Regions from separate parts of the Fictibacillus sp. NPDC058756 genome, predicted to be linked through region 1. Evidence: riboswitches for the same ligand, from Rfam matches in the RefSeq annotation. Region 1 holds a riboswitch; each other region holds the start of a gene.

Region 1 (7,513 bases):
ACACAAATGTTTCGATAAGCAGACGTACATCGTAAATTTCTTCAACTTCTTTATCGGATATTCCGACGACTACCGCACCCATCCGCTCTAAACGGATAAGATTTTCATTTGCCAAGATCTTTAAAGCTTCCCGGATAGGAGAGCGGCTTACATTGTATTCAGCAGCAAGTTTATTTTCGGAAAGAATGGTACCGCTTTCAATAAAACCTGAAATAATGCGCATCCTAAGTTCACATGTTACACGCTCACCAGTTGATGCCTTTGAAAGCCATTTTTCAGGATATAGTGACTCGTGGTTTTCCATAAAAAAATAACCTCCTTCATTGATGTTAGTATACTTGTATACAAGTATTATAATATAAGCTTTTAATAATGCAAGCGCTTTTATTCGTACAATTAAAGTTCTCAGTTTTGGAATTTAAAAGGGGAAGGGGAGTTTTCATGAGGCCGATCGGCATAGATGATTACATAAATAAAGAGCTGGATCAAAAGTATAATATCTTTGATCCAGCCCTTTTCTTTACAAACTCAGTCAAACATCTATGAGCCTTAGTATCTGTAATTTTACCTTACGTTAGCTTTTTCACTTGTATTCGTCATTATTTTGCCGATACAATCGCATGCAAAATGCATCTTTTGAGTCCAATTCTGTTTTGCTAAAGTTCGCTAGGAGAGAGAGCAATTGCTTCTAATGCATGATCGAGATCATAAATAAGATCATCTACTGTCTCTATTCCGATCGAAAGTCTGATTAACTCAGGTGAAACTCCTGATTTTCTCTGTTCTTCCTCAGATAACTGCTGATGCGTTGTGCTGGCAGGATGGATGATTAATGACTTAGAATCTCCCACGTTAGCCAGATGAGAGAAGATACTTACATTTTCAATTAGTTTTTTGCCTTCTTCAACGCCGCCTTTAACACCAAACGTAAGAATAGCTCCCGCCCCTTTAGGCAAGTATTTTTGTGCTAACTCATAATAGGGGCTGCTAGCGAGACCAGCATAATTTACCCAATCTACTGAAGGATGGTTTTCTAAGAACTGTGCTACTTTAAGGGTATTTTCAACATGCCGCTCCAAACGCAATGACAAGGTTTCCAGCCCTTGAATAAACAAAAATGAGTTAAATGGCGAGATGGATGAACCCAAATCACGAAGCAACTGGACACGAGCTTTTAAAATATATGCAAGCGGACCGAATACTTCGGTATAAACGATGCCTTTGTAGCTTGGATCTGGCTCTGTTAAGCCAGGGAACTTACCGTTGTTCCAATCAAATTTGCCTGAATCAACGATTACACCGCCAACAGATGTACCGTGGCCGCCAATGAATTTTGTTGCGGAGTGTACGACAATATCAGCACCATGCTCGATCGGACGACAAAGATAAGGTGTAGCAAGCGTGTTATCAACAATAAGCGGGACACCGGCATCATGAGCAATATTAGCAAGACCTTCGATATCTGCTACATCAATTTTTGGGTTTCCAATTGTTTCAACATACACTGCTTTTGTTTTTTCTGTGATTGCATCTTTAAACGATTGAAGGTTATCGATGTCAGCAAACCGTGTCTCGATCCCGAGTTTTGGCAAAGTCACAGAGAAGAGATTGTACGTTCCGCCATAAAGAGAAGTAGAGGCAACAATTTCATCGCCTGATCCAGCGATATTGAAAATAGCATTCGTAATGGCAGCCTGACCGGAAGCAACAGCTAGTGCCCCCACACCGCCTTCTAATTTTGCAATCGTCTGTTCAAACGCATCTTGTGTTGGGTTCATTAAACGGCTATAGATATTTCCGAATTCTTTTAAAGCAAATAGATTTGCTGCATGTTCAGTACTGTTAAACTGATACGATGTTGTCTGATAAATCGGTACCGCTCGAGCACCTGTAGCAGTATCTACTTTCTGTCCTTCATGCAATGAAATTGTTTCAAACCCGTACTCTCTTTTTTGTTCGCTCATTTTCAAATCTCTCCTTATTGTTTAAATTTTTTTGTCATCCAATATGAATTTCAGATTCAACTTATCCATTAAAAAAGACCTCTTCCAAAAGAAGAGGTCCCGATGATATCACACGATCGAAGTCTCATCTTTCAGAACGTAAGCTGTTCTGCTGAAATTAGCACCATGCATTTCTGCTGGTTGCCGGGCTTCATAGGGTCAGTCCCTCCGCCTCTCTGGATAAGAAGATTGAATATTGAATTAAGGACTATAATACATAGCTAGCAATCAATAGTCAACTGAATTTTTTAAATATTTCGGATTTTTATTTTCTTCATTACTTTTTTTCGGAATGCTTTTTACTGTATAGATAATGCCTACTGCCCAAAATGCTGCAAGAACAAAATAAATGGCAATCATTACATGAGATGACAAACCAATGGTTAAAAACAGTGTCCTAACATTAGTTATGATGATCAGTCCTCCAACTAAAACCCCTAAAATGTGTGCGGGAATTATTCGGACAAGCCATGCTGCAATAGGAGCTGCAACGATACCGCCTGCCATGAGGGCACCAACCCATAGCCATTCAACTTGCTCCCAGCCCAATGAAATAAAGAAACCAGCAGATGCTGAAACAGCTACAGCAAATTCACTCGTATCAACGGAACCTATAACTTTTCTAGTTTTCATATCTTTTGCCATAAGGACAGGTGTTGTTACAGGACCCCATCCACCACCCCCTGTCGCATCCAAAAATCCCGCTAGTAAGCCAAGGGGCATAAGCTGTTTTTTTGAAAAAGAGTTATCAGAGGGTGCCGTCTTTGTTTCTCCAAGTTTATAGAGAAAACGAAACAAAATATAGATTCCAAGAATAATAAGAAATAGAGAAACATAGGGTTTCACAATATCTCCTGGAAGGCTGCTTAAAAAACAAGCTCCTAAAAATGCGCCGATCGAGCCCGGCAGTATTAGACGGAGAACCACCTGTCGATCAACGTTTCCAAATTTGATATGGGATACTCCTGATGCAGCTGTTGTCACAACTTCAGCAAGGTGGACAGAGGCGGAGGCTGCCGCGGGCGCAATCCCCGCTACCAAGAGCAGAGAAGTCGAAGTAACCCCATATGCCATTCCAAGTGAGCCGTCGATCAGCTGTGCCATAAGTCCAATAAGCGCTAGAACTATTAACTTTTTCATCAAAATCCTCCTCAAAATAAAAAGGCCCTTAACAAGTCATGTTAAGAGCCTTCGGTTTTTCCGATCAGCAATGCGGATGAAATTTTAGTTATTACTATATGTTCCAGGAAGACAAATTGTCAACTGCAGGTTTAATTTTTTCAGAAAAAATAAAAATAAAAAAATTAGGGCTTGATATCTGTTTCAGATGTGATATGATTTTTAAAAATTAAACTCTTATCCAGAGTGGTGAAGGGAACTGGCCCGATGAAACCCGGCAACCTGCGATTCGTAAGGTGCTAACTCCAGCAGAATGTTTTTACATTTTGGAAGATAAGGTAATACGTTTACCTCCACTATCTTTCCGAAATGGGAAGGTTTTTTTATTTTATTAGAGATATTTTGTAAAAAAGGGAGGCCAGTGGAGTGGCGAACGAAAAGAGTGAAAACGATTTTCTTCCTCAGCTTCAGAAAATGCTGAGCAACATCAAATTTGGATCCATAACTTTAATTGTGCAAGATGGAAAAGTGATTCAACTCGAAAAAAACGAAAAGGTACGAATTAAATAGCGCTGACTAGAAAACTAGAGGCGGTTTTAACGTAAAGGGCATGTCCCTTAAAACGTTAAAGCCGCTTTTTTGTTGGTCTATTTGTTTTTCATGAAGGAGGTAAAAAATTGCTCACTTATGAAACATGGGATAACAACATCCAAGAGTTTAATAGTAACAACCTTGAGAAAGGTGCATTAGATGTCCTGAAATGGGCGTATGAAATGTATGGCGACGATCTCGTATATGCGTGCAGCTTTGGAATCGAAGGAAGTGTTTTAGTAGATCTTGTTTCCCAGGTCAAACCAGATGCTCAAGTAGTCTTTTTGGATACGCAGCTGCACTTTCAGGAAACATACGAAGTGATTGATGCTGCAAAGAAAAGGTATCCATGGTTGAGAATTAAGCTTAAGACACCCGCCTTATCACTTGAGGAACAGGCAATTAATCATGGTGAAGAGCTTTGGAAGGTAAATTCAAATCAGTGCTGCAGCATTAGAAAAATAATCCCTTTAGAAGAAGAGCTCAACGGCGTAAAAGCATGGCTTTCAGGATTGCGCCGTGAACAGTCGCCTACGAGGAAAAACACGCAGTTTATTAACAAAGATGAGCGTTTCCGCAGTATTAAGATTTGCCCGCTCATTCACTGGACGTGGAAAGACATATGGCGATACGCCCATAAACATAATCTGCCGTATAATACATTGCACGATAATGGGTATCCAAGTATCGGCTGTAAACCTTGCACTAAAGCCGCTATTGACCCCGAAGATATCCGTTCCGGCCGCTGGTCAGGAACTGGGAAACTAGAATGCGGTCTTCATGAAGGCTAAGAAAAATAGGAGGAGAGAAACAATATGGCAACTTTACATGCACACGGAGGAACATTAATTAATCGGTTTAGACCGGATACACCGTATGAGCACATACAAAAAGAAGTTGAACTCGATGCAACAGCACTTAGTGATCTTGAATTAATAGCGATCGGAGCATACAGCCCATTAACCGGTTTTTTAAATAAAGCAGACTATCAATCTGTCGTAGATCGTATCAGGCTGAGTGATGGAACGGTTTGGAGTCTCCCGATTACATTGCCAGTGACCCATGAAACCGCACAATCTCTTAGTACAGGAGAAGATGTTCGGCTCGTGTGTGATGGCGAGACATACGGAATCTTGCAAGTTGAGGATATCTATTTCCCAGATAAGCATATTGAAGCAGAGAAAGTCTATAAAACTTCTGACATAGAACATCCAGGCGTAAAGAAGCTGCTGGAGCGACCAACGATTTATGTAGGCGGGGAAATCACGCTCGTTAAACGCCCTGAAAAAAAATCCTTTAAGAACTACCACCTGGACCCAAGTGAAACTAGAAAGAAGTTTAGCAGTTTGGGATGGAAAACAGTTGTTGGTTTTCAAACAAGAAATCCTGTGCATCGTGCACACGAATACATTCAAAAAACTGCACTAGAAACTGTTGACGGTCTATTTCTAAACCCGCTTGTCGGCGAAACAAAGTCAGATGATATTCCAGCAAATGTGCGCATGGAAAGCTATCACGTACTTGTTGAAAACTATTATCCGAGTGACCGTGTATTCCTTGCTGTATTTCCTGCAGCGATGCGCTATGCCGGACCGCGCGAAGCCATTTTTCACGCACTTGTGAGAAAGAATTATGGCTGCACACATTTTATTGTTGGCCGTGATCATGCTGGTGTAGGCAGTTATTACGGGACGTATGAAGCTCAGGAGATCTTTTCACAGTTTACCGCCGATGAGATCGGTATCACCACACTCTTCTTTGAACACAGCTTCTATTGCACAAAATGTGAGGCCATGGCTTCTTCTAAAACGTGTCCGCATTCGAGTGAACATCATGTGATTTTATCTGGAACGAAAGTAAGAGAACTTCTAAGAAATGGGGAATTGCCTCCAAGTACATTCAGCCGCAAGGAAGTAGTTGAAGTATTGATCGATGGATTAAAACGACATGAAGAAAACCAACTTAAAGGAGGTACAAATGAGCACACTGCACAATACCGTCTGGCACGATAGTTCCATAACAAAAGAAGATCGAAGAAAGCAAAACAATCATTCGAGCTTTGTCCTTTGGTTTACAGGATTGTCCGGATCAGGAAAGTCCACCATTGCTAATGCACTAGCAAAAAAGCTTTATGAACAAAACATCCGAAACTATGTGCTTGACGGTGACAACATCAGAAATGGATTGAACCGTGATCTATCGTTTTCAGATGAAGACAGAACAGAAAACATCCGCAGGATTTCTGAAGTTTCTAAGCTGTTTGTAGATAATGGAACAGTTGTGCTGACAGCATTCATCTCACCATTTATACAAGACCGTGAAAGAGCAAAAGAGATTGTTTCAGAAGAAGAATTCGTCGAGATCTTTGTTTCATGCCCGATCGAAGAATGTGAAAAACGGGACCCGAAAGGACTGTACAGCAAAGCTCGCAAAGGAGAGATTCCTGATTTCACTGGAATCGATTCCCCCTACGAGGAACCGGTGTCTCCTGCTCTTACGATTCAAACAAATGAAAAGAATGTATCTGAGAGTGTAGATGCAATTTTGACTTTTTTGCAAGAGAAAAAACTTATATAAAAGGGACTGATAATATGGCATATGAAAAAGCGTGGGCTGATAATCCTAAGCTCAATAAAACAGAACAAAGGAAGCTCGTAAAAGACGGATTAAAAATATTTGAAGATATCCCTCATTACTCAAAAAACGGATTCGCCTCTATACCGAAAGAAGAGTGGGACAATTTTAAGTGGGCAGGTCTGTACTTACAGCGACCGAAAGAAGATGGATACTTCATGATGAGGGTCAATGTACCATCTGGCATTTTAAGCTACGAACAAGTAAAAGCTCTTGCTCACATATGCAAAGATTATGGAAGAGGCGTGTTTGATATCACGACACGACAGGCTATTCAGTTTCATTGGCTGACCATTGAACAAATCCCGGATATATTTAAACGTTTAGAAGAGGTTGGGCTTTCAAGTGCAGGGGCATGCGGTGATATTACGAGAAATATTATGGGGAATCCGATTGCCGGGATAGATCCTCATGAACTATTTGATACATCAGAGATTGTAAAAGAAGTGTATGAATTCTTTCAGCACAATGAAGATTTTTCTAATCTGCCGAGAAAATATAAGGTGTCCATCAGTTCTAATGTGAATAACAGTGCGCATGCAGAGATTAATTGTGTAGCCTTTACTCCGGCTTATAAAGAAGTTGATGATCAAGAGATTCCTGGTTTTCATATTAAGATTGGCGGTGGTTTATCGTCGCGGCCGTTCTTAGCGCAGCCGCTTGATGTCTTTATAGAACCGCATCAGGTAAAAGAAGTAGCTATTGCGATTACTACCATTTTCCGTGATTACGGCTATAGGGAAAAACGCCACCTCGCGCGACTTAAATTTTTAATGGCAGACTGGGGACCAGAAAAATTCAAAGAGAAACTCTTAGAATATACAGGACAGCTTCCTTCAAAAGGCAGAGATGCACTTCAAGGCTGGAACGGCGGATATTTCTATGGTGTTCATCCTCAAAAGCAAGAAGGATTAAGCTATATTGGCTTTAATGTGCCAGTCGGACGATTAGATGCGGATGAAGTGCTGAAGCTTGCAGAAATAGCAAAGTTATATGGAAACGGTGAGATCCGAACTGTAAATTCTCAAAACTTAATTATTCCTAACGTGAAACACGAAAACGTTGAATCGCTGCTTCAAGAAGATATCTTTAAACGAATCACGACACAGCCTCTTTCTTTTATCGGCCATTCTGTTTCCTGCACGGGTATTGAATATTGCAATCTA
Region 2 (7,513 bases), on a different contig from region 1:
AAAAGCTGCAGCCTGACGATGACGACTATTTTGTAATAAAACCAAAGCACTCTGGATTTTTTTCAACGCCTTTATCAACTTTATTAAATGATCTTAAAGTGCAAACACTGATTATATGCGGTGTTGCAGGAAATATTTGTGTCCTCTTTACAGCAAATGACGCCTATATGCGCGGATTCGATATATATGCACCAGCTGATTGTTCAGCATCTAATATAGAAGAAGACAATGAAAGAGCGTTAATATTAATGGAAAAAACACTCGATGCAGATATCAGTCCTAGTGAAGAATTGGATCTATCTGCTATGATCGAGCAAGCTAATAAAAGTAAACAAAGGAAAATTTACTAAGAAGTTGTTATTATCGATTAATTTTAACGATAATCTATCCACCTTTTCCAAACGTATGCTACAATATTCTTTGTCTGTAATTTTTCGTTTTGTTAACAGAAAGGGAGGAAAAGGAAGATGAGTTCAACCCCCTTTATCGCAGTTGAAGGGCCGATTGGCGTAGGGAAAACATCACTGGCAAAAGCCATTGCAGAGCACTTTAAATTTCAATTATTAGAGGAAATTGTAGAAGAGAATCCTTTTCTCGGAAAATTTTACGACGACATCGATGAGTGGAGTTTTCAAACCGAGATGTTCTTTCTTTGCAACAGGTACAAACAGCTTGAAGATATTCAAGATCAATATTTAGCAAAACAAACACCTGTCGTTTCCGATTATCATATTTTTAAGAACAGAATCTTTGCCGGTCGTACGCTAAAAGACCGTCATTACAATAAATACATGCAGTGCTTTGATATCTTAACAGAAGATATGCCTGTACCGAACATGATCATATACTTAAATGCCAGCCTTGATACATTGTTAGAACGCGTTAGAAAGCGCGGGCGGTTTATTGAACAAAACATGGAGCCTGCATACTTAGAACAGCTTGCTGCTGACTATGATACATTCATGTCAGCCTTTAAAAGACAGCATCCTGAAATTCCGGTGCTGACTTTCAATGGAGACGAGTTAGATTTTGTTGCGTATGAAACGGATAAAGAGAAAATCTTATCCTTAATAGATGCAACTTTGAAAAAAGGAGAAGTTGCAAAATGAACAAGCTTATCCAATACGGCATTCCAAATGATGCTGTAATTACAGTAGCAGGAATGGTTGGTGCAGGTAAATCAACATTTACCAACGCTCTTGCAAATAAATTAAATTTCCGTACATCTATGGAGAAGGTCGACAACAATCCATACTTAGAAAATTTTTATCATGATTTCAAACGATGGAGCTTTCATCTGCAAATTTTCTTTTTAGCTGAACGATTTAAAGAGCAAAAAAGAATGTTTGATTATGGCGGAGGATTTGTTCAGGATCGTTCCATCTATGAAGATACAGGCATTTTTGCCCGCATGCATTATGATAAAGGGAATATGTCCGAGGTGGACTATGAAACATATACCCACCTGTTTGAAGCAATGGTGATGACACCTTACTTCCCTCAACCGGATTGTTTGATTTATCTGGAAGGTTCTTTAGATGACATTTTAGCTCGTATTCAAAAACGAGGACGCAAAATGGAGCAAGAGACACCTGTATCGTATTGGGAAGAAATGTACGACCGCTATGAAAAGTGGATCGCATCTTTTAACTCATGTCCGGTACTCCGTGTAAACATTAACGACTATGATCTTCGTGAAAACCCTGAATCGATCGATCATATCGTAGTAAAAATCGCACAAAAGATTGAAGCAAAAAGAGAAGTTCGCTTATAAAGTATGTTATTTTCGCAAGCTTTGTTGCTTTTGGAAGTGGTTGATTTCCGTTTCAGGTTGCTCGCTTTCCGCGGGGCGTGCGGTGAGCCCCCTAGGCTAATCAAGCCTGCCGGGGTCTCACCTGTCCCGCTAATCCCGCAGGAGTCTCGCACCTTGCACTCCAATCAACTTGTCAGTGAAGAGAATGAACTAAAGCCAAAAGCAACAATTTAGAGAAGAGCATAAAAAGCCCCGTAAGTCATTAAGTTGACACGGGGCTGTATTTTTTATTATAAAAGCGTTTTGAATGTAAACGGCTGATAGTTTGGACTTTACGGTACGTGTTCTTTTATCTGTTACACGTTCGCCCCAACTTGACCTCGTTTCGCCCAATGAACTCTGTTTTCAACCCCATTTGCACCTCGTTTCGCCCGGTGCATCCCTACTTCCGCCCCAACGATTGAAACTACACGATTACACCACGCCTTAACATTTGAAAATACGTGTCATAAGGGGCAAATTTTCAATAAAAAATGAAAAACCGGCTCTTTTTGATTAGAGCCGGTTCATTTTCATCGTATATTCATATATTTCTTCTTTAAAAAACAATCACCTCAATTGGCTAAGTCGCGCCGAGGAGGTTCACCACCCGCTCCAAAGAATGCGAGCATCATGAAGTAGAAGCAACCACTTATTTTTTCATCCATTCAGGCTTGCCGAAGCCTTTGAACTCTTTATCGATTACTTCTTCAAATTCTTTGGATTCCACTACTTCTTTTATATCTTTTGCAAATGCCGATTCAAGATCTTTCGTATTAACGACTACACGATTTCGATACGTATCAGGCATATTTTCAAGCTGAAGCGCGTCCAGGAGATCCATTTTTGCAGCGAGCGCGAAGTTTCCTGGTACTGCAGCAACATCCGCACTTTGTACGGCACGCGGAAGCTGGGCTCCCTCTAACGGTTTAAAGTTTAAGTTTTTCGGATTGTCTTTAATATCTTTTTCGGACGCGGTCAGCTGATTGATGTTTTCTTTTATCGTAATAAGTCCAGCATCTTCAAGCATGATTAACGTTCGTGCTAAGTTCACAGGATCATTAGGAATCGCAAGCGTGCTTCCTTCTTTTATCTCTTCTATCGATTTAAACTTATTAGAATACAGTCCCATTGGGGCTGTAGGAACAATTATGACTTCAGAAAGCTTAAGATTCTTTTCTTTTGCGAAGTTTTCCATATACACTTTATGCTGAAAAAGGTTTGCATCGAGGTCACCTTTAGAAAGCGCTAAGTTTGGCTGGATATAATCGCTGAATTCAACAACCTTTACTTTATAGCCTTTTTTCTCTAAAGAGGGTTTAATCGCTTTGTTTACCATATCTGTGTAAGGACCAGCAGTTGCTCCAAGGGTAACTTCCTTATCTTTTGATGCCCCTGATGTGGAAGAGCAAGCAGCTAAAGCCAGTACAGCAATAGCAGTGAATAGTGTAAGTATTATTTTTTTCATATTGAATCCCCTTTTTTATCTTTTATTTACCGCTCGAGCTACTCCGTCACCAATGACCTGCAAAAGCTGCACAATGACAATCAGCAGAACAACCGTTGTAAACATGATTGTGTTGTCGTATCTGTAATAGCCGAATCGAATCGCAAAGTCACCGATTCCTCCGCCCCCTACAATACCTGCCATTGCAGAGTAGCCTAATAAGCTTATTGCTGTGACAGTAATCGCTTGAACGATCCCAGGTTTCGCTTCAGGAAGCAGCACTTCTCGGATGATCATCCATGGCGTTGCTCCTACGGCAACTGCCGCTTCAATCACACCTTTATCGATCTCCCTTAATGAGGTTTCGACTAAACGTGCGAAGAATGGAATAGCGGCTACAGACAGTGATACTGACGCTGCAGTTGGACCGATCGTCGTACCCGTAATCAGCTGAGTTAAAGGCAGCAGAGCTACGAGAAGAATGATAAAAGGTACTGATCGGATCAGATTTACTAAAATACCTGCAATTTGTTTAATCCAGACGTTTTCAAACATTAAACCTTTGTCTGTAACAAACAGGGCTACTCCTAATGGAAGGCCTACTATCAGAGAAACACCTAAAGATATCGCGACCATGTATAACGTTTCAAAAAATGCTTTATTCAAATCTGGCAGGATGCTGTACAAAGAATCAAGCAACTTGTTTCACCACCTCTAAATTGTCGATTCGGTCTTTAATGTAAGCGATGGCACGCTTAACTTCCGCCTCTTCACCTATCAGTTCCATAATGAAAATCCCGAGCGGCGTCTCCTGGATGTATTCAATCTTTCCGTGAAGAATATTTCCTTTTACCTTAAAGTTTTGGAAGAGTTCAGAAACGACTGCTTCTTCTGCTATCGCGCCTTTAAAATGAATCTTAATCACCACTCCTTTACGTCCCTTTAAGAGCGGTTCAGGAAGGTTCATCTGTATAACACTGCTAATAAACGTTTTCGTTAACTCTTTCTCCGGATGTGCAAATAAGTTATAAACATCACCTGTCTCGATGATTTCTCCATCCTGCATCACTGACATCCTGTGACAGATCTCTTTTACGACTTCCATCTCATGTGTGATAAGGACAATTGTGATGCCAAGCTTTTTATTGATGGATTGCAGAAGCGAAAGAATAGCTTTTGTTGTATTTGGATCGAGTGCAGAAGTAGCTTCATCACAAAGCAAAACTTTTGGATCGTTGGCAAGTGCCCGTGCAATTCCGACCCGCTGCTTTTGTCCGCCGCTCAGCTGAGCCGGATACTGATTCTTTTGATTTTCTAACCCCACCATCTGTAATAGTTCAAGAGTCTTATGATTAATTTCATCTTTCTTTTTTCCCGCAGCTTTTAACGCAAATGCGATATTTTCATATACGGTTTTTGCACTAATAAGATAAAAATGCTGAAAGATCATTCCTATTTTTAGCCGTTCTTCCCGAAGTTCTTTTTTAGATAATTTCGTAATGGAGACACCGTCGATTAAAATTTCGCCTGATGTTGGCTTCTCTAATAAATTTAAGCAACGGAGGAGAGAGCTTTTGCCAGCACCGCTGTAGCCAACAATTCCGAATATCTCACCCTTTTCTATCGTGAGTGAAACATTCTTGACCCCAACAATGTCTTTTCCTTTAGCGGAATATATTTTCGTTACATCACGCACTTCAATCATATTTCTGTCCTCCTTCAATATAAAAAGCCCTCTTCATTCAATGGAAGAGGGCGAATAGACATACATCGACTTATCTTCCAGAATGAATGAATCATTCTGCAGGAAGTAGCACCGTTCCATAATGGAGGTTGCCGGACGTCATTGGGCCTGATCCCTCAGTCTCTCTTAATAAGTGTTGATTATTTGATTAAGTTATAATTGACATATTACTACCTGTCGAAAAGTTCTGTCAATAACATTTTTTACTACTTTAAAGTGTTAGCGCTTACATGTCATATAGGATAAGGAAAAATTTTTTTACAGTGAACTAAGAGATTCGCCGCTGATCAATGACTAGAAACAACAAAAAACCTCATCTGATAAGCTCAGATGAGGTTGAATATGTATATGGAGGAGGTAGAGGGATTCGAACCCCCGCGGGTCGTTAAACCCCTGTCGGTTTTCAAGACCGATCCCTTCAGCCGGACTTGGGTATACCTCCGCGTGACTGACAAGAACTATAATAACATGTGAGTAAATATAGTGTCAACGTAATTTTATAAAAAAATAAAATCTTTTTTCGCAACTTTATCGCTATTACAAGAGGTTGATTTCCACTCCAGGTGATCGCTTTCCACGAGGGGTAAGGTGAGCCTTATCGCCGAAAATCCTCGAAATGATAGCTGGAATTGGGGACATTATTTATTTTTTATTTGTAAAATAAAAAATTTGGGCTGCCAAAAGTAAGTTTACTTACTTTTGGGACAGCCCCTTTTGGTTTACTTGATTACTTCTTTATTGCCCATGTATGGACGAAGTACTTCCGGAATGATAACCGTTCCATCTTCTTGCTGGTAGTTCTCTAAAATTGCTGCTACTGTTCGTCCGATCGCTAATCCAGATCCGTTTAGCGTATGAACCAATTCTGGCTTGCCTTTCGCTTCTCTGCGGAAACGAATTTGAGCACGGCGCGCTTGAAAATCTTCAAAGTTAGAGCAAGAAGAGATCTCGCGGTATTCACCGTAGCTTGGAAGGTATACTTCGATATCGTACTTTTTAGCAGCTGTAAATCCGAGATCAGCCGTACACATGCTTAGTACACGGTATGGAAGGTTTAGAAACTGCAGTACTTTTTCAGCATGACCTGTTAGCTTTTCAAGCTCATCGTAAGAATCTTCAGGCTTAACAAAGCGTACTAGCTCTACCTTATTAAACTGATGCTGACGTATTAAACCACGAGTGTCACGTCCTGCAGACCCCGCTTCAGAACGGAAGCACGCGCTGTATGCTGCATACGTAATTGGAAGCTCATCAGCTGTTAGAATTTCTTCACGGTGCATATTTGTTACAGGTACTTCTGATGTTGGAATCAGGAAATAATCCTCTTCACGAATCTTAAATGCGTCTTCTTCAAACTTAGGAAGCTGCCCAGTTCCTGTCATACTTTGACGATTAACCATGTATGGAGGCAGAACCTCTGTATACCCGTGTTCGTCTTCATGAAGGTCCATCATAAAGTTGATCAGTGCACGCTCTAAACGTGCCCCAAGACCTTTATAAAATGCGAAACGGCTTCCTGTTACCTTTGCTCCTCGTTCAAAATCAACAATGTTCAAGTCAGTTGCGATATCCCAGTGTGCTTTTGCTTCAAAAGAAAACTCTGGTACATCCCCCCAGTGGCGAATCGGTACGTTATCATCTTCTGTTTCTCCAACAGGGACACTTTCATGCGGTATGTTAGGCAGCGTCAGCATAATTCCGTGAAGATCTTCTTCTACTTGGCGAAGTTCATCATCAATCGTCTTAATTTTATCTCCTACTTCACGCATCTCAGTAATAAGTTGGTCAGCGTCTTTTTTCTCACGCTTGAATTCTGCTACCTGTTTAGATACCTCATTACGCTTAGACTTTAAAGCCTCCGTTTCACCGATTAATTCACGGCGGCGCTGATCGAGTGCTTCAAACTGATCCAAACCAGAAAGGTCTTCCCCTCTTGCAGACAGTTTTTGTTTCACTTCTTCAAAATTAGCACGGACAAATTTTAAATCCAACATACTTATTTCCTCCTTTATTCGTTATAAAAAATCAAAAAACTCCCGCCCCTGCTCCTAATGATCACATTAGAAACAGGGACGAGAGTTAACCCGCGTTGCCACCCTGATTGCAATAGAACTATGCCTACTGCCGGCTCATTTAAGTATAACGGTTCTTTACCGGAAAAGCTTACTTACCTTCGGCTCTTCACTCGAGGATGGATTCACAAAACACTTTGATCGGTTTTCACCAGCCACCGACTCTCTAAACAAAGTCATTTTTGCTACTAGTTCCTGTCATTGATTTTTTATGATGATTTTATAGTAATGTACAGCATTTTTCTATTTTATGCAACTACTTCTTTGTTGGATTGCACCATTTTTACAAAATACTGATGTAAACGGTGGTCGTCCGTCAATTCCGGATGGAAAGCTGCACATAAGAAATGACCTTGTTTGGCTGCAACGATTCGGTCGTTATGCTTTGAAAGTATTTCAACTTCAGGACCTACTTCAACGATGAACGGTGCTCGTATGAATACGCCTGTAAAATCTTC
Region 3 (7,513 bases), 780 kb from region 1:
AAGCCTTTAAATTATTTGCAACGATGCGATTAATCTCTTCCATAAAAACACTCCTTAGACTATATACAATATAACGTCAATATCTTACAATATAACGTAAGACGTTATAATGACTTTTTAGACATTATAACACACATTCGGAGGAGGATTTATTTTGCCTACATTATCATTTTTGTTATACGTATTTGTTACTACTTTTACTCCAGGTCCTAACAATATAATGGCAATGTTATCTGCTAATAAGTATGGATTCAAAAAGACCATAAAGTTTTGCTTAGGGGTTGGTACTGGTTTTTTTGTCATTATGATATTGTGCAGCTATTTTAATTTGTTATTAAAAAATACCATTCCTAAAATAGAATTCGGAATGACTATCTTTGGTTCTATCTATATGTTGTACTTAGCTATAAAGATAATTTTTAGTAAGAAGGATAATAAGGAAAATGACCATATAAACCATAATGGCTTTTATACAGGAATGCTTTTACAATTCATAAATCCCAAAGTTATTTTGTATGGAATCACAGCTATGTCTACATTTGTCATACCATTTTACACTACTAATATAAGCTTAATTTTATATTCACTGTTTCTTGCTTTTGTCGGTTTTGTAGGCACTGTTTGCTGGAGTTTGTTCGGTTCCTTGTTTCAAAAATTCTTAACAAGATATAAAAGTCATTTTAATGTGGTTATGGCTTTATTACTTTTATATAGTGCCGTATCCATATTTTTAGAGAAATAAGTAAGCCGAAAAAGTTTGTGAAATATTGTACTTAAACAAAAGGGTGCATTTCTTGAAGATTGAGCTGTCTTATCAGGCAGCTTTTCTTATTCAGCTAAAGGGTAGGATTATTGAATAAGAATATGAATTTATTAATTAAGGTGGAGTTGCTCCATTCCTTTAGGGAACACAATTCGCTTCGGAAGACAAAAAAATATGAGGAGGAGAATAAAAATGAGAAAGAGTGTTTACGAGATGGTGACCGAGAGAATCATAGAGGAGCTTGAGAGCGGTGTTGTTCCTTGGCAAAGGCATTGGGTGAACGGGGAGCGGTGAACTGGAAGACACAAAAGCCGTATCGAGGAATCAATACGTTCTTGCTCGGAGCTGGAGAGTACGCGACGTTCAAGCAGATCGAAGAAGCGGGAGGGAGGGTGAAAAAAGGCGCAAACTTTAATTCCTTTCAACGTTTATTTCTAATAAAAAAAGCTCAACCCAAAAGGAAGAGCTTGTAAAAACTCTTCCTCATCTCTCAGAACACTTTCATGTTCTGATGGAATTGGCACCATACTGTTTTCAGAAGAAAACAGCGGTTGCCGGGCATCGCAGGGCCAGTCCCTCCGCCACTCTTGATAAGGAAATCAAGTACCTATTCATTTAATAAACTTAATTATATCTATTTTCAGAACTTTAGCAATATTTTTTCATCAAAATTATTAATTGATATTGCGTATTTTGTGAATAAAAAGCTTTTCATGGCAAGTCTAATACAATATTCTTGTTGACACCAAATTACATTTCCTCTATCATTATCCTAAATTTAATAAAAACTCTTATTAAGAGCAGGTGGAGGGAATTAGCCCAATGAAGCCCGGCAACCATCGGTGTACATTATTTTATACCGGAACGGTGCTAAATCTAACAGCTTACGCTGAAAGATGAGAGGACGAACGGACCTAAGTATCAGCCGTGTTCTCTCATGAACACGGTTTTTTTGTTGAATAAAGACGGAAAGGAGAACAATTATGACAAAACCTGAGTGTTTTACGTGGAGAGGTAAAGTGCTGGCACATACGATTCATTATCCCTCACTACAAGCTGTTGAAGAAGGAGCATATCCACTCATCATTATCTGCCACGGGTTTACAAGTACAAGAATTGGTGTGGATCGATTATTCGTAAAAACCGCAAAGGCACTTGTTAAACAAGGGTATGCGGTTCTGCGTTTCGATTATGCTGGATGCGGTGAAAGTGAAGGTGAGTATGGAGAGAATGGGTTTTATTGTTTAATCGATCAAACGCAAGCAGCCATTTCGTTTGGCCGGTCTCTTCCGTGCATTAATTCCGAAAGTGTTACGCTGATCGGCCATAGTTTAGGTGGTGCTGTAGCTGTTTGTACAGGTGCGATAGATAATCGAATCGGAAATATTATCCTATGGTCAGCTGTTGGACGACCATATGAAGATATTACGACAATTGTAGGATACAACAATCAGTTAGATAACGTTATTGATCATTTAGGATATGCAATTACTGATGACTTCATTTCATCTCTCAAGCCATTTTCACCGATTGACGATCTGTACAAATATAATGGCAACGTACTTTTCATTCATGGAACAGGAGACATCGTCATTGATGCTGTATATTGCTCAGAATATTATTACCATGCCAAAAAAAGGATAAAGGGAAGTGCAGAAATGGTTTTAATTGAAGCTGCCAGCCATACGTTTTCAACTATTCCGCATTTTAAACAGCTTATATCTGCAACATCGTTATGGCTTTCAAAATATGTTCCTGCAGATGTAAACCCTACTTTGAAAAAAAGTGTTTAAAAAGTGATTGACATTAATAGTAAATTCTGTAATAATACAAAGTAATTTGATAGGAATACTCTTATTAAGAGCAGGTGGAGGGAACTAGCCCTATGAAGCCCGGCAACCATTCATGCTGAACGGTCAGTATGGAAACGGTGCTAAATCTAACAGCAGTTAAGCTGAGAGATGAGAGGAAATCGGATTTTTTCGAGAAAGCCTTTTGTCTCTTTTATGAGCTCAGAAGGTTTTTTTGCATTCTGCCTCTTGAAGAGTTTTATCAAAGAACTATAGAAAAATTGGGGATAGGGGAGAAAGAAAAATGAAAAGAATGATTCAAGTTTTATTCGCAAGTGTGGCAGTGTTTGTATTAGCTGCTTGTGGATCATCAGCAAGTGGCGGAGAGAAAACGGAAAAACTAGTAGTTGGGGCATCCAACGTACCGCATGCTGAGATCCTGGAAGAAGCAAAACCACTTTTGAAGGAAAAAGGCATAGAATTAGAGATTGTTAAATTCCAAGACTATATCTTACCGAACAAATCACTATATGAAAAAGAAATCGATGCGAACTACTTTCAGCATATTCCATATTTAACACAACAATTGAAAGACAACCCGAAGTATAAGTTTGAAAATGCTGGCGCCGTTCACCTTGAGCCGATGGGCGTTTATTCAAAGAGACATAAGTCATTGAAGGATCTTCCGAATGGTGCGAAAGTTATCTTGAGTAACTCTGTTGCCGAGCATGGTCGCATCCTCTCAATCTTTGAAGCAGAAGGACTAATCAAGCTTAAAGAAGGAAAGGGATATGAAGCGCAACTTAGCGATATTGTAGAAAATCCGATGAACTTAGAATTTGTGGCAGACATCGATCCAGGTCTATTAACAAAAACGTATGAGCATGATGAAGGAGACGCGATTGTCATCAACACAAACTTCGCGATTGATGCGAATTTGAATCCGAAAGAAGATTCTATAGCTCTTGAAGGATCTGAATCACCATTTGCGAACATCATCACGGTTCGTGAAGGCGACAAAGATAAAAAAGCGATCAAAACATTGCTTGAAGTGCTTCATTCAAAAGAGATCACAGACTTTATTGACAAAGAATACAAAGGTTCTGTGCTTGCTGTGACGGAGTAAAGTGAGGTTATTTACGTCTTATTTTCGAGGTGAATGACATTGGGAATCTTATCTGATCGTGTAAACGAGCGCAGGCGAAGAATCATTACTTATATTCTTTCTGTAGCTAAATTAGAGTATCAGCAAAGCGATAAGGATTATTATCACAAACTTCCTTTAGCCAAATTGGAACAAGAATATAAGGAATTTCAGGAACTGCAGAAAAAGTTATAGCAAGTGTACAAAAAGCAGCTGGTTATCGGTTGCTTTTTGTTTTTTGCACGGAGCAGTTGCGATTTCTTTCCCCAGATAAATAGACTTCCGACTTATCACAATAAAACTGACCAAGTAAATTACTTCTTCTTTAAGTTGGATAAAGAACTCTAAGTAATTGGTTACTAATTGAACAAAGCTCTTCATCATATTATTCCGCAATACCAGCTAATAGAAGGTCAATAGATAAGACTAAAAAGCTGAAAAAGACATGTTACAATAAAAATGACATACAAAATAAGCTTCAAAGGCAGGACTTGAAGTTATTGTTATAAAAGTATTTTATTGAAGTATATATTACTTTACCTAGCCTCTATTTTTGCATTTATATGTTAAATTATAAAACAAAGAAGGGAGTGTAGAGAAAATGATCGCTTTGTATAAATTAAATAAAACACTAGAAGCTATCTTCATTCAACTATTAATCAAACAAGGTATTCAACCAACCTGCCTTCATTCTAAAAAATCGATTATCGATCATATGATGAACCCTTTTGTTCTGATTACTCCTTCACCTTATGTAAATGAGGTTCAATCATTTTCTATCCCAATTGTACCTCTTTCCCTTCATTTAAGTGATTTCGAAAAAACGATTAATGAACAAAATCTTTATGAACAAAATCTCTTAATTATGGTGTCAGATGAAGAAAAAAAGTGGTTAGACACTGAAAATCTTCTGATGTATCATAACCATTTTGATATTTGCAGCAAAGAATTTATTAAACTCAGTAATGCCAATAAAAACACAACATTTCTTGTTCCTTCTTGGGAAAGTAATCTCCCTATGTCTAAACGAACAAATGAAAATTTCTTTTATGTTCATCCTTCAATGGATACTGTGGTTTCCGCAATACGCCAGGCAATGAATTTAACTGATGTGACGAAAGAGATGTTTAAAGAAAAATACCAGGTACAAGCCATTGCCGATTCTGCTCATGATGGTTTAATAGCGGTAGACAAGCAAGGAAAAATAACACTAACCAATAATAATGCGAAAAAATATCTGGGACTAGAAGGAGATGTGGTGGGACGGAACATTACAGAATATATCCCACATTCCGATATGCTGAGGGTACTGCAAACCGGTAAGAAAGAAATAGGTGATGTAGCCAAGATCCTTGATCGCCAAATCATTATTAACCGTTACCCCGTTATTCTTAACAACACTGTCGTTGGCGCGGTATCTAATTTTAAAGAAATTACCGACTTGCAAAGAATGGAAATGAAACTAAGGAAAAAATTGCATGAAAACGGATTAGAAGCGAAATACAGACTAGAGGACATTATTGGGGAAGTCCAAGGGATTCGTGAAGCTAAAGAACAGGCCAAGATCTTTGCGCAAACAGATGCAACGGTACTCATTACAGGAGAATCTGGAACAGGAAAAGAATTGGTTGCACAAGGAATCCATCTGCAAAGCAGTCGGGCAATTGGTCCCTTTGTTGCCGTTAATTGTGCCGCTTTTCCTGAAAATTTACTAGAGACTGAATTGTTCGGTTATGAAGAAGGCAGTTTTACAGGAGCAAAGAAAGGTGGTAAGCAAGGGCTGTTTGAATTGGCGCATGGAGGAACTTTGTTTTTGGATGAAATCGGAGAAATGCCATTGCAAATTCAGGCTCACTTATTACGAGTTCTGCAGGAAAGATCGATCCGGAGAGTCGGAGGACAACGAACCATTCCTGTTAACGTACGGATTATTGCAGCAACCAATACAAACATCGAAGACGAAATTGAAAAGAAGCAGTTTAGAAAAGATTTATACTATCGTTTAAATGTACTTTCACTTGAATTGCCGGCTTTGCGAAACAGACTAGAGGATGTTCCCTTGCTTACCTGTCATTTTATAGAGCAATTTAATGAACAGCATCAAAAGCAAATTAAAGTGATCGATGAAGATTTTTATTCCGTTTTACAAGACTATCACTGGCCAGGAAATATTCGTGAGTTGCGAAATGTTTTAGAACGAATCGTTTTGCTTCAACAAGGTTCAGTCATAACGGCTAAAGATGCCTCATTTTATTATCCTAAACTTAGAAAGAAGAGAACTCAAACAACTGCCAGTTCCAGTATTGCGACTATTAAAGAGAATGAAAAAGATTTAATTCAAGGTGCGCTTCAACAATATAAAAGCAGGGCAGAAGCGGCAAAATCTCTTGGAATTGACCGATCGACCCTTTGGCGTAAAATCAAAGAATACAAGCTTTGATGTTTTATTTTGAAACAGATGATGCGAAATAAAACGAATGAAGTAGAATCACTGTTTTTGTTTGCCCTATTATACCCAAATAATTCAGAATATTTAAAATTAACTGAATTGGCATGAAACTTGCATTAGTAATTGGCAAACAAAAAAATGAGGTGATAGCTTGCAACATTTCTCAATAGCGGCCATACCTGGAGATGGAATTGGGCCTGAAGTCATGGCAGAAGGGTTAATAACATTAAAGAAAATTGAGGAACTGCACGGGGGCATTCATTTCTCCATTGACACATTTGATTGGAATTGTGATTACTATTTAAAACACGGAAAGATGATGCCAGAAAATGGCCTGGACATTCTGCGGGATTACGATGTGATTTTGCTTGGTGCCATCGGTGCACCAACTGTTCCTGACCACATTTCAGTATGGGAATTGATCCTGCCCATTCGCAGGGCCTTTCAGCAATATATCAATTTGAGGCCTATTAAACTATTAAGAGGTTTAGAGAGTCCTCTACGGTATAAAGCCCATAAAGATCTGGATTTTGTCGTAGTGCGTGAAAACACAGAAGGAGAATACTCCAATATGGGAGGGAGGTTACATGAAAACACTCCCTTTGAACTTGCGGTACAAAATAATGTCTTTACGAGATACGGAACAGAACGAGTTATCAATTATGCCTATTCCCTTGCTGAAAAAAGATCGAGGAAAAGGATGACTGCAGCTACAAAATCAAATGGAATCAATCACTCGATGCCTTTCTGGGATGAAATCGTCAAGGAAGTGAGCAAGCATCATCCTAACATCCAGACGGACATCTATCATATTGATGCACTGGCAGCTTATTTTATTACCAGACCGGAAGAATTGGATGTTGTCGTGGCAAGCAATCTGTTTGGCGATATTTTAACAGACCTTGGCGCAGCAATTGTGGGTGGTTTAGGACTGGCACCTTCAGGTAACATAAATCCGGAAAAAAATTATCCTTCGATGTTCGAACCCATTCATGGTTCTGCACCTGACATCGCCGGAAAGAAAATGGCCAATCCGATTGCGCAGATTTGGAGTATTAGCTTAATGATGGAGCATCTTGGTTTTTCTGATATAGCGGATTTGATCGTATCATCGATTGAAGAGGTGCTCATTGATCGAAAAGTGTCTACCCCTGACCTCGGAGGGAAAAATTCGACCCGTGAATTTGGAGAAGCTATTCATCAGCAAATGACCAAGAAAAGTATAAATTTTATTTAAGGAGATGAAATAAAAGATGACTGAGACAAAAACTTCTCTCTTACATGAAAAAAAATACCCTTTATACATTAACGGGAAACCCATTTATTCCGACCATAATATTCCTGTTTACCATAAGTACACAGGAGAA
Region 4 (7,513 bases), 700 kb from region 1:
AATCTTCAAAATCATTTACCAATGAATTCCAGATTGATGGATGTTTAGCTATATCTTTAATTTCTTTACTGTAAGTACGATTTGAATCTTCTAATATAGATAAAAACAAGTCTTCCTTACTGGAAAAGTATGAATAAACACCGCCCCTGCTTAAATCGACAGCATCAATTACATCCTGCATGACAAAGGCTTCATAACCTTTTTTAATAAATATCTTTTTTGCAGCCTCTAGTATGCTACGCTTCCGCTCTTCTTTGTGGCTCTCCGTTACTTTCGGTGACATATGGTTCTCCTTTTTTCCCTTTAGACTGTACTCTTAAAATAAAAACTATCATACTTATAAAGCACAATCCACTAGATGTAACTATAAAGATAGGGATTACTCCGAATAAATTTGCTAAGAATCCACCAGCAATAGGACCGACTAAAGAGGAAAACGTCATGATGCTTCCAATTGTACCGAATGTACGGCTGGTCATGTGTTCGGGAGTTAGCTTTAATACATTGGACTGAAAGGGAATAAAAACATAACCAGCTCCAACACAAGCTAAAAATGTTATAGAAGGTGCCCAAAACATAGGATTGGAAAGACTATAATCAGTAAGGATAGCTAGACTTCCAAATCCTAAACCGAGTGTGAATATTCCTCCTGCCATAGCGTTAATCGCATTTTTAATTTCAAACTTACTCAAGATGATTCCAGTAACTAAAAATCCTGCTCCAGAAGCGGTCATAACAGTACCAATTAATCGTGGTGATACTTCTTTTAATTCTCTAAAGAGAGTAACGAACTGTGAATCGGACATCTGAATAACGAACATGGTAACAGCCATTAAAAGCGTTCCGTACATAATAGCAGGAATACCCTTAATAAATGAGAAGCCATCAAGCATTTCTTTGATAAAGTTCTTCTTTAGCTTATTCTCTTCGTGTTCTTCATTTAGAATTTGTGAGGGGTTTGCTGGAATCTTAAGCAGGAGAAGAACGGATAGCAAAAAGGTTATTGCATCAAGAATAAAGATGATCTTGAAACTCCATAGTGCAAGAAGAAGACCGCTTACTGCAGGTCCGATTATTTTCGTGCCGCTCTCAATTATGGAACTGATTGAGGCAGCTTGCTGCATGTGGTGATCAGGCACAATTTCTTTTAGCTTTCCGTTTTTGGCCGGTGTAAAGAGAGCCGAAAAAATACCTAAACCAAATAATAAAGTATACACATGCCAAAGTTCATTAGCAAAAACGAGACCAAAAATAATGAAACCTCTTGCCGTATCAGAAATAATCATAATGTATTTGCGTTCCCAACGATCAGCCAAGACACCTGCTACAGGTCCCAGTAAAGTCATTGGGAGGGCAAGAGACAAGATAATTAACGAAACTTGTAGTGGTGTTGCTTCCCATTTAAGCCCCACCAGTGTGAACACAGCAAGAATTGACAGCCAGTCCCCAAGATTGGAAATCAGTTGAGCAGAAATCAAAAATTGATAAGGTTTGTTTTTTAATAATTTTTCCGATTGTTCCATGTAATCAGCTCCCGGTTTTTAAAGTGACATCCATGTCGTTATTATAAATGACACTGATGTCACTTTACAACTCTTTTTTTCTAATAAATAACAAAAAACCCTCCCGCTGGATAACGGTAGGGTTGATTTAAGATGATTACGCGAGTGGTCCTGCTTGCGTGATTTCAGAAGAAACGGATTTGAATTTTTCAAAGTTAGCCTTAAATTTAGCAGCAAGTTCTTTTGCTTTTATATCATACTGTTCCGGATTATCCCATGTTTTCTTTGGCTGAAGAACTTGATCAGGAACACCAGGGCAATGTGTTGGAATGTGAAGTCCGAATACAGGATCTAAAACAGTTTCAACAGATGTCAGCTCACCTTCAAGTGCCGCTTGAACCATAGCACGAGTGTAAGATAAATTCATACGACTTCCGACACCGTATTCTCCACCGGACCAGCCTGTGTTAACAAGGAATACTTGAACATTATGCTGATCGATTTTCTTGCCAAGCATTTCTGCATAAACAGTTGCAGGCAACGGAAGAAATGGAGCACCAAAGCATGTTGAGAAAGTTGCTTGCGGTGAAGTAACTCCTCTTTCAGTTCCAGCAAGCTTGCTTGTGTATCCAGATAGGAAATGGTACATCGCTTGTTCTTTTGTTAATTTACTGATTGGAGGCAATACTCCGAAGGCATCAGCTGTTAAAAAGATAATTGTATTTGGGTGACCTGCCACACTTGGCTGAATGATGTTTGGAATCGCATCAACAGGATATGCCGCTCTTGTATTTTCAGTTAATGTGGAATCCTTATAGTCAGCAATACGGGAATCATCATCGATCATTACATTCTCTAATACACTTCCAAAACGGATGGCATTCCAAATCTGCGGCTCTTTTTCTTTGGAAAGATCGATTGTCTTTGCATAGCAACCGCCTTCGACGTTAAATACACCAGTATTAGCCCATCCGTGCTCATCGTCACCGATTAAGCGTCGGTTAGGATCAGCGGAAAGTGTTGTTTTCCCAGTTCCGGATAAGCCGAAGAAAAGAGCTACATCAGCTTCGTTTCCAACGTTAGCTGAACAGTGCATAGAAAGGATTCCTTTTTCAGGAAGCAAGTAATTCATAACAGAGAATACTGATTTTTTAATCTCCCCAGCGTATTCAGTACCACCGATTAACACGATTCGTTTCTCAAAAGAAATAATAATAAACGTTTCAGAGTTTGTTCCATCCTCAGCAGGATTTGCTTGGAAGCCAGGAGCTGAAACTACTGTGAATTGAGATTCATGTGAAGCAAGTTCAGTTTCATTAGGACGCACAAACATTTGATGTGCAAATAAATTGTGCCATGCATATTCGTTAATAACTTGAATAGGAAGACGGTACTCTTGATCTGCCCCAGCGAACCCCTTAAATAAGAATAACTCTTCTTTAGTGCCTAAGTATTGAAGTACTTTTTTATATAATTTATCAAAGTTTTCAGGTGAAAATGGTTTGTTTACTTTGCCCCAGTCAATGGATTTTTTTACTGATGCATCTTCAACGATAAATTTATCCTCAGGGGACCGACCTGTGTATTTCCCCGTGGTTGCTCGAAGTGCACCTGTAGAAGTAAGAATGCCTTCTTTTCTTGTTAATGATTTCTCTACTAAAACCGGAACAGGCAAGTTCTGGTGAGTTGTTTCACGGGTCACAAGTTCATTTAAGGTTGTCGTAAATTCCAAAGTATTCATATCAGACAGTACCATCCTTTATCCTAGAGTGATATATTCGAAAATTAGTATAACACATTAATTTAAATAATGTATACTATTTTATGAAAGCGCATCAGAAAAGTTCTTAATCCAAAAAAAAAGGCTTAAATACACCAGGAATCTCCATCATATTGAAAGCGATATCAAAAAAATACAAAATTCAGCTTCTTCCTATTGATATTAAAGGGATTTCTATTGACATCATGAGGTCATTGCGCTATTATATTTCGAGAACGGCTACTCTTATTCTGAGTAGGTGGAGGGACAGGCCCTATGAAACCCAGCAACCGACATGAAAGCGGAGATTAATGGATCTGCTTAAAATGAAAAGGTGCTAACCTGCAAGGTGAAAATAACCTTGGACAATAAGAGGATGAAGGCATTTTTATTTTAAACCTTTTCCCTCGTGAATGATATGTGAAACAGGGAAGGGCTTTTTTTATGCCTTTTTCAAGGTAAGAACATAAACAATGCAAAATAGATAAGAATAAAGTACCGTATCATACTGAAAGCAATTAAGGGAGGATATTAATTTGTCCAAAAAAGTTAGTCGTCGTTTATTTACATCTGAGTCTGTAACAGAAGGTCATCCGGATAAGATTTGTGACCAGATTTCAGATGCAATTCTAGATGAAATCTTAGCTAATGATGCTAATGCACGTGTAGCATGTGAAACATCTGTTACAACAGGTCTTGTACTTGTTGCTGGTGAGATCACAACTTCTACTTATGTAGATATCCCAAAAGTTGTACGTGAAACAATTAAAGAAATCGGATATGACCGTGCAAAATACGGTTTCGATTCTGAAACTTGTGCAGTACTGACTTCTATCGATGAGCAATCTGCTGATATCGCAATGGGTGTAGACCAAGCGCTAGAAGCAAGAGAAGGCTCTATGACAGATGCTGAGATTGAAGCAATCGGTGCAGGTGACCAAGGTCTAATGTTCGGATTTGCTTGTAACGAAACAGAAGAGCTTATGCCTCTTCCGATTTCATTAGCACACAAATTATCTCGCCGTCTTACTGAAGTACGTAAGTCTGAAGAAATTCCTTACTTGCGTCCAGATGGAAAAACTCAAGTAACAGTTGAATATGATGAGAACGATAAGCCAGTACGTATCGATACAATCGTTATTTCTACTCAGCACCACCCAGAGAACACACTTGAAGAAATTCAAAAAGATATTAAAGAAAAAGTAATCAAGCCAGTTGTTCCTGCTGAGTTAATTGATGAGAACACAAAATACTTCATCAACCCTACAGGCCGTTTCGTTATCGGCGGACCACAAGGTGATGCTGGTCTAACTGGACGTAAAATCATCGTTGATACTTACGGTGGTTATGCACGTCATGGCGGCGGAGCATTCTCTGGTAAGGATGCTACTAAAGTTGACCGTTCTGCTGCGTACGCTGCTCGCTATGTTGCGAAAAACATCGTAGCTTCAGGTCTTGCAGATAAAGTTGAAGTTCAGCTTGCATATGCGATCGGTGTGGCTCAGCCAGTATCAATTGCTGTAAACACTTTTGAAACGGGTAAAGTATCAGAAGAAGTTCTTGTAGAATTAGTTCGCAACAACTTCGATCTTCGTCCGGCTGGAATCATCAAGATGCTTGATCTTCGCCGTCCAATCTACAAGCAAACTGCTGCATATGGTCACTTTGGCCGTACAGATATCGACCTTCCATGGGAGAAAACTGACAAGGCAGAAGAACTTAAGAAACAAGCAAATATTTAATTAGTTAAACAACAGACTCCTGATAAATGGGAGTCTGTTTTTGTTTTGATGAATATAGCGCTTTGTCGAAAATTTCGTATCTTTTAAATAACGTGTGATTTAATAAATTAACGTGCGATTATCAGATTTTCACTCAGCATCTCAAACACAATAATATTAAAAAGCCTGCCATTTTTAAATGGCAGGCATCCTTTTATACAAATATCTGATTTTTAACACCTAAACTGCTAACTTGAGGTCTTCCAATTGACTCATAATTTAGAGGATACTGTTCAGCAGCACTTTTGACCTCTTCAAGAGTAAACATGTTTCTCCCATCAAAAATAACAGGCTGCTGCTTCATTCTCCTAATATTTTCAACCAGCAAAAGTTTTTTAAAATCATCCCATTCAGTAACGATAACTGTAATTTCTGAATCAGTTATGGCTGATTCAAAAGAATGAGCAATGTGCACACCTTCGACGGGGAAATCTCTCACGAGTGGATCGAATGCAGTGACTCGAGCTCCCTCATTCACCAGTTTTTCTGATAAAACAATGGATGGGGCAGAGCGTATATCATCTGTATTTGGTTTAAATGAAAGTCCAAGGAGTGTTATTTTCTTATTTTTTAAATCTTTCCCGTAAGCCTTTATTTTTTCGAAAAAGAGCTCACCTTGTTTTTCATTAATATCGAGTGTCTGACCGATAAAAGGCAGTTCAACACCAATGTCTGCTGCCGCATTTTCAATTGCTTTTAAATCTTTTGGAAAACATGAGCCGCCAAAACCAATTCCGGCTTTTAAAAAGTCACTGCCGATCCTTGGATCTAACCCAATTCCGGACGCTATATCATCAATGTTTGTTCCTAATTGATCACTTAGCTGTGAGATCATATTAATGTATGAAATTTTCATCGCCAAAAAGGAATTTGCAGCATATTTAAGCAGTTCTGCACTTCTTGCATCTGTTTGCAAAATCGGCGCATCCCAAGCACTGTATAAACTTTTCAATATTTCTTGTACTTTTTTGTCTGATGCTCCAATTATAATTCTTGAAGGGTTCATAAAATCATATACTGCTTTTCCTTGCCTGAGAAATTCAGGGTTGTGGGCAAAAGAAAAGTTTGAATCACTGGTTTGTTTATTTGCTATCTGCTCCATTTTTTCAGTTGTACCAGGGGGAACAGTACTTTTAATTACAATAATCTTATCTGATAAACTATGCCTGGCTATCTCGTTTACAGCAGACTCCACCTGTGATAAGTCGGCTTTGCCATTTTCGTCCTGAGGGGTGCCGGTGCAGATGAAAATAATATCACATTCAGAAATAACTTTATGGACATCATGAGTAAAAGATAATCTGTTGAAATTCTGGTGAAGCAAAGGCTCAAGACCGTCTTCAAATATGGGTATGCCTCCAGATTGCAAGGCAGCTATTTTTTCTTTTGCTGTATCATGAATGAATACTGTATGACCTTTATCAGCTAAGCTTGCTGCCGTTACAAGTCCTACGTATCCAACACCAAATATGCCAAGTTTCATTACTTCTCCCCTTATTACAATAGTGTATAGACTGAATGATGCTTTCTTTACGTATTGTAACAACAGATTACCTAAGTTGGTAGAGCACGATTTTTCCATTTCTTTGCGTCTCAGTTCTGTACGGGGAATTCCAATATTAAATAAGGTTAGCCAAGAAAAATGCTTTAACTAAGAATAATGATACAAAGCTTGAACTTATACCAAGAACAATCCCAGCAAGAACATCGGTAGGGTAATGAAGCCCAAGGTACATCCGTGAAATAGCTACTAAAAGAGCTGCGAAAAGCAGAAACACTCCCAAAAAAGGGTTTAATAGGATTAGAGGTGTCACTATGGAAAAAATCGCTGTTGTATGACCAGAAGGGAAAGAATGATCTTTCAACGGATTGTCGCCGATATTCGTATCGGGCAGGCTCAAGTATGGCCGCTTCCGAGGATAAATTTTTTTCGAAATCATAACTGGTATGTGACTGATGATGAGTGAAACCATACAGACGGCTCCCCATGATTTTAAGTGTGCAGGGAGGAGTAATAAAAGCAGAACAGCTGTTGAGATCGTAGCAGTTGCGCCGCCAAGATGAGTCCACACATGAAAGAAACGATCCATGGAACTTCTGTGCATTCGTCCATTAATAAGCCGGAAAAATGTGCATTCTTTTTCATAAAGCCAATTAATAACTTTTGCCATTAATATCCCCTCTTTATTTTATAGCTTGATATGATCATCATAAAATACAATTGTTATGGGGAAATGAAGGCAGTGTAAATATTTATAAAAAAAACCGTCCAAAAACGCTGGACGGTAAAAATCAGAAAAATATTTTCCGGTCTCGTTCTTCTTTTAATATTTCAACTGCTTCTCGGAAACGCTGGGAATGGATAATCTCTCTTTCTCTTAAGAAGCGAAGAGAATCATTCAAATCGGGATCATCTGACATGTTTATAATCCATTGGTATGTAGCACGGGCCTTTTCTTCAGCAGCGATAT

Evidence for each region. Region 1 has a riboswitch for S-adenosylmethionine ahead of ACFW35_RS08755 (YezD family protein). Riboswitches for the same ligand answer to the same signal wherever they lie in the genome.
Region 2: it holds a riboswitch for S-adenosylmethionine, as region 1 does, so the genes downstream of both, ACFW35_RS19750 (methionine ABC transporter ATP-binding protein) here and ACFW35_RS08755 (YezD family protein) in region 1, are expected to answer to the same signal.
Region 3: it holds a riboswitch for S-adenosylmethionine, as region 1 does, so the genes downstream of both, ACFW35_RS04695 (alpha/beta hydrolase) here and ACFW35_RS08755 (YezD family protein) in region 1, are expected to answer to the same signal.
Region 4: it holds a riboswitch for S-adenosylmethionine, as region 1 does, so the genes downstream of both, metK (methionine adenosyltransferase) here and ACFW35_RS08755 (YezD family protein) in region 1, are expected to answer to the same signal.

Annotation. Positions count from the first base shown of each region.
Region 1 covers NZ_JBHYPU010000001.1:1,730,919-1,738,431, forward strand. Annotated here, with positions in the region: gene ACFW35_RS08740 (GntR family transcriptional regulator) at 1-304, opposite strand, end outside; gene ACFW35_RS08745 (homocysteine synthase) at 657-1,964, opposite strand; SAM riboswitch class I at 2,086-2,190, opposite strand; gene ACFW35_RS08750 (sulfite exporter TauE/SafE family protein) at 2,232-3,143, opposite strand; SAM riboswitch class I at 3,357-3,462, shown strand; gene ACFW35_RS08755 (YezD family protein) at 3,549-3,692, shown strand; gene ACFW35_RS08760 (phosphoadenylyl-sulfate reductase) at 3,800-4,504, shown strand; gene sat (sulfate adenylyltransferase) at 4,529-5,725, shown strand; gene cysC (adenylyl-sulfate kinase) at 5,691-6,290, shown strand; gene ACFW35_RS08775 (nitrite/sulfite reductase) at 6,305-7,513, shown strand, end outside.
Region 2 covers NZ_JBHYPU010000007.1:5,078-12,590, forward strand. Annotated here, with positions in the region: gene ACFW35_RS19725 (isochorismatase family cysteine hydrolase) at 1-350, shown strand, start outside; gene ACFW35_RS19730 (deoxynucleoside kinase) at 468-1,109, shown strand; gene ACFW35_RS19735 (deoxynucleoside kinase) at 1,106-1,774, shown strand; gene ACFW35_RS19740 (MetQ/NlpA family ABC transporter substrate-binding protein) at 2,445-3,260, opposite strand; gene ACFW35_RS19745 (methionine ABC transporter permease) at 3,276-3,938, opposite strand; gene ACFW35_RS19750 (methionine ABC transporter ATP-binding protein) at 3,931-4,944, opposite strand; SAM riboswitch class I at 5,012-5,119, opposite strand; tRNA gene ACFW35_RS19755 (tRNA-Ser) at 5,333-5,425, opposite strand; gene serS (serine--tRNA ligase) at 5,703-6,977, opposite strand; T-box leader at 7,049-7,266, opposite strand; gene pdxT (pyridoxal 5'-phosphate synthase glutaminase subunit PdxT) at 7,304-7,513, opposite strand, start outside.
Region 3 covers NZ_JBHYPU010000001.1:946,628-954,140, forward strand. Annotated here, with positions in the region: gene ACFW35_RS04680 (helix-turn-helix domain-containing protein) at 1-43, opposite strand, end outside; gene ACFW35_RS04685 (LysE family transporter) at 155-742, shown strand; partial or broken gene ACFW35_RS04690 (ArdC-like ssDNA-binding domain-containing protein) at 977-1,236, shown strand; SAM riboswitch class I at 1,244-1,360, opposite strand; SAM riboswitch class I at 1,552-1,666, shown strand; gene ACFW35_RS04695 (alpha/beta hydrolase) at 1,747-2,556, shown strand; SAM riboswitch class I at 2,615-2,731, shown strand; gene ACFW35_RS04700 (MetQ/NlpA family ABC transporter substrate-binding protein) at 2,858-3,679, shown strand; gene ACFW35_RS04705 (hypothetical protein) at 3,719-3,892, shown strand; gene ACFW35_RS04710 (sigma-54 interaction domain-containing protein) at 4,299-6,137, shown strand; gene ACFW35_RS04715 (tartrate dehydrogenase) at 6,298-7,383, shown strand; gene ACFW35_RS04720 (aldehyde dehydrogenase family protein) at 7,400-7,513, shown strand, end outside.
Region 4 covers NZ_JBHYPU010000001.1:1,032,712-1,040,224, forward strand. Annotated here, with positions in the region: gene ACFW35_RS05190 (TetR/AcrR family transcriptional regulator) at 1-283, opposite strand, end outside; gene ACFW35_RS05195 (MFS transporter) at 237-1,523, opposite strand; gene pckA (phosphoenolpyruvate carboxykinase (ATP)) at 1,660-3,243, opposite strand; SAM riboswitch class I at 3,505-3,636, shown strand; gene metK (methionine adenosyltransferase) at 3,798-5,003, shown strand; gene ACFW35_RS05210 (UDP-glucose dehydrogenase family protein) at 5,197-6,525, opposite strand; gene ACFW35_RS05215 (phosphatase PAP2 family protein) at 6,662-7,213, opposite strand; gene cotJC (spore coat protein CotJC) at 7,335-7,513, opposite strand, start outside.